DNA from 3 places in the Nocardiopsis sp. CNS-639 genome. Region 2 is predicted to be linked to each of the others. Evidence: predicted binding sites of a transcription regulator. Region 2 holds the regulator's gene; each other region holds the start of a gene.
What was found. The regulator HrcA, encoded in region 2, represses chaperone genes, less so after heat shock. The targets are predictions, from matches to a motif close to TTGGCACTCTCNNNNNGAGAGTGCCAA.
Positions count from the first base shown of each region.

Region 1 (2,263 bases), on a different contig from region 2:
GCCGGGCTGCGGAGGGGTTTCCTGGAGCGGCGGCGCGCCCGGGGCCCCGAGGAGCGCGCCCGGGCCGGGTCGGCGGTCCGCGACGCGCTGCTGGACGTCCCGTGGCTGGCCATGGGCGGGACGGTCGCCTGCTACTACTCCGTGGGCGGCGAGCCCGACACCCGCAAGCTGGTGGCGGCGCTGTGGAAGCGCGGCGCCTACGTGCTGCTGCCCGTGTTCCTGCCCGGCGGCGAACTGGACTGGGCGGCCTTCGACGGGCCGGACTCCCTGGCCCCGGCCGGTCACGGGCTGCTGGAGCCCGTGGGCCGCCGCTACGGGCCCGACGCGCTGGCCCGGGCCGACGCGGTGGTCTGCCCGGCCGTGGCCGTGGACCGGCGGGGGACGCGCCTGGGGCGCGGCGCGGGGTGCTACGACCGCGCGCTGGCCCGCAAGGGCCCGCACACCCCGGCGATCGCCCTGGTCCACGACGAGGAGTTCGTGGAGTCGCTGCCCGCCGAGCCGCACGACCGGCCGGTGGACGCCGTGGTCACCCCGTCCGGCGGGGTGCGGGTCCTCGGCGCGGGCGTGTGGCCGGGCGGGCCGGCCGAGCGGGAGCGGCTGAGCCGGAAGGACTGAGCGGGAGCGGCCGGACCGCGGGGTGGGGCCGGGGCGGGATTAACCCGGGCCCCGGGGGCGTTGTCGCTGGCGGTCGCGCTCCGGCGGCGCCCGGCGTCCGACCGCTCGCGCCCCCGCGCCGGTCCCCGTGGGCGAGGCCCTGTCACGGCTCCGGTCGGCGAGCGCGTACTATTTAGCAGTCAACGGGCGAGAGTGCCAGCAAGGAGGACCCGAACAGTGCCTACGTACCAGTACGCGTGCACCGAGTGCGGCGCCCAGATGGAGGTCGTGCAGAGCTTCAGCGACGACGCGCTGACCGTCTGCCCCGAGTGCGAGGGCCGCCTGCGCAAGGTGTACTCCGCCGTGGGCATCGTCTTCAAGGGCTCCGGCTTCTACCGCACCGACAGCGGCAAGTCCTCCAACAGCTCCGTGCTGACCGGCTCGGGCTCCACCGAGAGCAAGGACAGCGGGAACTCGGGCTCCACCGACTCCTCCACCGCGTCCTCCGCCTCCTCGGACACCAAGGGCTCCTCCTCGGACACCAGCAGCAGCACCACGGCCAAGGCCGGCAGCACCAGCGCCACCGCCGCGACGAGCTGACCGCCGGGCCGTTGACCGCCCACCGCGCCGCCGACCCCTCGGCGGCGCGCGGCATGTCCGGCCCCGGTGCGGGTGCGCCGGGCAGCCGCCCGCCGCGTCCCCGACCGGACGCCCCGGTGCGCGGCCCGCGCGATCGGGCCTGTGGACAACCTCCGGACGGCCCCTCCGCGGCCTAGCGTTGAGGTTATGACCAACGCCGCACCCCCGCCCTACCGGCACCGTCGCGCGCTCACCCGGCTCCTGGACCGGCACCGGCGCGTCATCGCCGCCCTCCTGGCCGCCTCCGCGCTCCTCAGCGCCGTCCTGGCCGTACGCCCCGCACCCGTACCCGTCACCCGTGTCCTGGTCGCCTCCCGCGACCTCGGCGCCGCGGACCCCCTCGCCGAGGGCGACCTCACCGCCCGGGACCTGCCGGCCGGGTCCGTGCCGGGCGGAGCGCTCGCGGCCGACACCGCGACCGCCGGGCTCCGTCTCAACGCCCCGGTACGCCGGGGAGAGGTGATCACCGACGCCCGGCTCGCCGACCCTCCCGCGCGGGCCTACGGCCCCGGCCTGGTCGCCGTTCCGGTGCGGGTGGCCGACCCCGGCGCGGTGGGCCTGCTCTCCCCCGGCAGCCGGGTGGACGTCCTCGCCGCCGGGGGCAGCGACGACCTCGCGCCCGCACGGGCGGGCCCCGCCGTGGAGGTGGTCAGCGACCGTCCCGTCCTGGCCCTGCCGGAGGAGGAGTCCTCGGGCGGCGGGGAGGGCGGCGCGCTGATCGTCGTCGCGGCCACGCCCGTCGAGGCCAGGAGTCTGGCGGGCCACGCGGCCGCCTCCCGGCTGTCCATCACCATCCGCGGTTGACCGGCGACGTCCGGTGGGCAAAGCTGTCCGGGCGCCGCGGGCTCCCGCCCGGGGATCCCGCTCCGGCGCCCGTACGGACACCACGAGTATGTAGGGCTTGTATCCATGCAAGGCTTCAAGAAGTTCCTGCTCCAGGGCAACCTGGTGCAGCTGGCGGTCGCGGTCGTGATCGGCGCGGTCTTCGCCAACCTCATCACCGCGTTCACCGAGGGGTTCATCACCCCGC
Region 1 is NZ_KB906865.1:158,092-160,354, forward strand. Features, by position in the region: gene G011_RS0118920 (5-formyltetrahydrofolate cyclo-ligase) at 1-615, shown strand, start outside; gene G011_RS0118925 (FmdB family zinc ribbon protein) at 832-1,194, shown strand; gene G011_RS0118930 (SAF domain-containing protein) at 1,381-2,037, shown strand; gene G011_RS0118935 (MscL family protein) at 2,143-2,263, shown strand, end outside.
Region 1: a site for HrcA is predicted at 788-814, ahead of G011_RS0118925 (FmdB family zinc ribbon protein). Genes of this name have one in related genera too.

Region 2 (2,263 bases):
CACGCGCAGGTCGTGGCCCCAGACCTTCTCCACCAGCTCGGCGTCGTGGACGCCCTCCACGTAGATCCGGCTCTCCCGGGCCGTGCGCGCCCGCGCGCCCGGTACCGCCACCGACCCGGAGGCGCTGCGCAGCGGCCCCCGTGGAGCGGTGGAGGGGCGCACGAGGGTCACCGGCTCGCCGTCGACCAGGAACGCGGCGGGGGCGAGGTCGAACACGCGGCGGCGGCCGTGCCGGTCCTCCAACGTGACGGTGGCCTTGTCCCAGGCCATCACCGCCCCGCAGAACGCCTCCTCGGCGTCCTCCACGACCAGTTCCCTCTCCAGGGGCACCTCGCGGACCGCCTTCTTCTTCGGGCGGCGCCAGTCCCCGGCGAGCACGTCGCGGCCGTAACGGCCGGTTCCCTTGGTAGCCACGGTCGTGCAGTCTACTGGTGGCGCGCGCCGGCGCCCCGTCGGCCGCGGCGCGTGCCGCGTTCCCGGCGGGAGCAGGGGTGACACGGCCGCGCCGCGGCTTCACCACCCGCGGGTAACCGTCAGGGTTTGCGGCCGGGCATAGACTTAGCACTGAGGACCATGGAGTGCCAGGAGGTGGCGAGTGCTGGATGAGCGCAAGCTCGCGGTCCTGCGTGCCGTCGTCGAGGACTTCGTCAACACCAACGAGCCCGTGGGTTCCAAGGCCCTGGCCGACCGGCACCGGCTCGGAGTCTCCCCGGCGACCATCCGCAACGACATGGTCGCCCTCGAGGAGGACGGCTACATCGCGCAGCCGCACACCAGTGCCGGACGCGTTCCCACGGACAAGGGGTACCGGCTCTTCGTCGACCGGCTCTCCTCGGTCAAACCGCTCTCCAGCGCGGAGCGGCGCGCCATCGAGTCATTCCTCACCGGCGCCGTGGACCTCGACGAGATCGTCGCCCGGACCGTGCGGCTCCTCGCGCAGCTCACCCGCCAGGTCGCGATCGTCCAGTACCCGTCGCTGACCCGCTCGTCGGTGCAGCACGTGGAACTGGTCCCCCTCGGGGGGCAGCGGATCATGATGGTCGTGATCACCAACACGGGCCGGGTCGAGCAGCGCGTCATCGACGGCCTGGGAGAGGTCCACGAGGCCGCCGTCAACGACCTGCGCGCGATGTTGAACCGGGCCATCGCCGGACGCCACCTCGGCGACGTGCCCGACGCGGTGGAGGACCTGCCTCCGCAGGTGGCGCCCGAACACCGCCAGATGGCGGTGTCGGTCCTCTCCGTCCTGCTGGAGAGCCTCGTCGAGCGGCACGAGGAGAAGATCGTCCTCGCGGGGACGGCCAACCTCGCCGCCGTCGACTTCGCCGCCAGCCTCAGGGACGTCCTGGAGGCACTGGAAGAGAACATGGTCCTCATCCGTTTGCTGGGAGAGGCCAAGGACCCGTCGATGCTCACGGTGCGCATCGGCGCGGAGAACTTCCACGAGGGCCTGAGGTCCACCTCCATCGTGTCGGCGGACTACGGTGTGGGAAACCAGTCGCTCGCCAAGATCGGTGTGGTGGGACCCACCCGGATGGACTATCCGGGGACGATGGGAGCAGTACGCGCCGTGGCTCGCTATGTCGGACAGATTTTGGCAGGACAGTAACCCAGTGGCCAGAGACTATTACCAGGTTCTCGGAGTGCGTCGCGACGCGTCCAAGGACGAGATCAAGAAGGCCTACCGGCGGCTCGCGCGCGAACTCCACCCGGACATCAATCCGGACCCCGCAACCCAGGAGCGCTTCAAGGAGGTGACCCAGGCCTACGAGGTCCTCTCCGACGAGAACAAGCGCCGGATGTTCGACATGGGCCAGGACCCCTACGCGCCCGGCGGCGGCGGGGCCGGGGGCTTCGGCGGCGCGGGCGGGTTCGCCTTCGACGACATCATGAACGCCTTCTTCGGCGGCGGCCAGCCCGGCGGGCGCGGCCCCCGGGAGCGGGTCCGCCGCGGGCGCAGCATCAAGATCCGCGTCGAACTCGACCTGGTGGAGACCGCGTTCGGGGTCAGCAAGGAGATCACCTTCCCCACCGCCATCCTGTGCGAGACCTGCCAGGGCGAGGGGACGGCGGCCGGTTCGCACCGCACCACCTGTGAGATGTGCCACGGACAGGGCGAGGTCTCCCAGGTCACGCGGTCCTTCCTCGGCCAGGTCATGACCTCCCGCCCCTGCCCCCAGTGCTCGGGCCAGGGCTCGGTCATCACCAACCCCTGCGGCGACTGCGCGGGCGAGGGCCGGGTGCGCGAGAAGGTCACCCGCAC
Region 2 is NZ_KB906854.1:365,020-367,282, forward strand. Features, by position in the region: gene G011_RS0101435 (DUF3097 domain-containing protein) at 1-414, opposite strand, end outside; gene hrcA (heat-inducible transcriptional repressor HrcA) at 596-1,609, shown strand; gene dnaJ (molecular chaperone DnaJ) at 1,614-2,263, shown strand, end outside.

Region 3 (2,263 bases), on a different contig from region 2:
CGACCGCGGCCTTGGCGTTGCGGACGGCGTCCTCGATGCGGTGCTTGCGCTCCTTGAGCTCCACCTCGGTGGCGGCACCGGCCTTGATGACGGCCACGCCGCCGGCCAGGCGGGCGAGACGCTCCTGGAGCTTCTCGCGGTCGTAGTCGGAGTCGGTGCGCTCGATCTCGTTGCGGATCTCGTTCACGCGACCGGCGATCGCGGTGGCGTCACCGGCGCCGTCCACGATGGTGGTCTCGTCCTTGGTGACGACGACCTTGCGGGCGCGGCCGAGCATGTCGAGCTCGGTGCTCTCCAGCTTGAGGCCGACCTCCTCGGTGATGACCTGGCCGCCGGTCAGCACGGCGATGTCGCCGAGCTGGGCCTTGCGGCGGTCACCGAAGCCCGGGGCCTTGACGGCGACGGACTTGAAGGTGCCGCGGATCTTGTTGACGACCAGCGTCTGGAGGGCGCCGCCCTCCAGGTCCTCGGCGATGACGACCAGCGGGCGGCCGGCCTGGAGGACCTTCTCGACAACCGGCAGGAACTCGTTGTTGTTCGAGATCTTGGAGTTGACGATGAGGATGTAGGGGTCCTCGAGGACCGTCTCCATGCGCTCCAGGTCAGTGGCGAAGTAGGGCGAGATGTAGCCCTTGTCGAAGCGCATGCCCTCGGCGAGCTCGAGCTCCAGCCCGAAGGTCTGGCCCTCCTCGACCGTGATGACGCCTTCCTTGCCGACCTTGTCCATGGCCTCGGCGATGGTCTCGCCGATCTGGGGGTCGCCGGCGGAGATCGAGGCGGTGGAGGCGATCTGCTCCTTGGTCTCGATGTCCTTGGAGAGGTTGCCGAGCTCCTCGTTGATGCGCGCGACGGCGGACTCGATGCCGCGCTTGAGGCTGATCGGGTTGGCGCCGGCGGCGACGTTGCGCAGGCCCTCGCGAACGAGCGCCTGGGCGAGCACGGTGGCGGTGGTGGTGCCGTCACCCGCGACGTCGTCGGTCTTCTTGGCGACCTCCTTGACCAGCTCGGCCCCGATCTTCTCCCACGGGTCCTCGAGCTCGATCTCCTTGGCGATGGAGACACCGTCGTTGGTGATCGTGGGGGCGCCCCACTTCTTCTCCAGGACGACGTTGCGACCCTTGGGGCCGAGCGTGACCTTGACGGCGTCAGCGAGCTGGTTCATGCCGCGCTCAAGGCCGCGACGGGCCTCCTCGTCGAACGCGATCAGTTTGGCTGCCATTGAGTTCTTGTCCTCCCGTGACCGGGCTGATACGCGATGGGACGAGGCATGCGCCCGCGACGGACGACCGCGGAACCTCCCGGCAACCCTGCTGCCGGGAGCCGCGATCTCGCAGCCTCGATCCGGTTAGCACTCAGTGAAGGCGAGTGCTAACCAGTTCCCTTTTTAGCACTCGACCCCGGCGAGTGCAAACGATGTGGTCACGATTTCCCATCCCGGCATTTCCGCATCTACCTGCATAAACACCGTATGACATGCGGGTTTTCCGCGCTGAGCGGACGGAGCCGCGCACCGGTTCCCACCTCTCCCGGCGCGCGGCTCCGCTCCCGCTCCGGCCCTGCTCCACGGCCCCCGGCCGGGCTTCGCCCCCGGCTCCGGACGGACCCCGGCCCGACCCGCGACAGCGGCGCCCGGGTCAGGAGCTGAGGCGGCGCATCGCCCGCGACCCCCCGGCCAGAGCGGCGACCGCCAGCACCACCGCCACGGCCCAGCCGAGGGCGACCGAGGCGTCCCACTGCCCGGCGAACAGGGCGCGCTCGGCGTCCACCACGTAGGCCACCGGGTTGGCCCGCGAGAGCGCGTACAGCCACGGCGGCGCCAGCTCCATCGGCAGCAGCACGCCGGACAGCAGCATCAGCGGCATGATCAGCGTCTGCACGATGGGCGCGAACACGTAGGTCTGCTTGACCGCCAGGGCCGCCAGGTAGGACAGCGTGGCCAGCCCGGCGCCCAGGACGGCGAGCAGGAGCAGCCCCACGACGGCGCCCGCCAACGACGCCTCGAACCCGAGCGGCACCACCAGCACGAGGATGAGCGCCATCTGCGCCAGCATCATCACCACGTCGCGCAGGACCCGCCCCAGCAGCAGCGACACCCGGCTCACCGGGGTGGCCAGCAGCCGCTCGTGCGCTCCGGAGGACATCTCCGGCAGCAGCCCGAACCCGGCGAACCCGGCCGTGAACAGGCCGAGCATCACCAGCAGGCCGGGGACGAACCACTGCCACGGGTCCCGCCCCTCGGCGCCGGCCAGCCCCGTCAGCAGGG
Region 3 is NZ_KB906856.1:395,913-398,175, reverse strand. Features, by position in the region: gene groL (chaperonin GroEL) at 1-1,219, opposite strand, end outside; gene G011_RS0107185 (ABC transporter permease) at 1,635-2,263, opposite strand, start outside.
Region 3: a site for HrcA is predicted at 1,385-1,411, ahead of groL (chaperonin GroEL). Genes of this name have one in related genera too.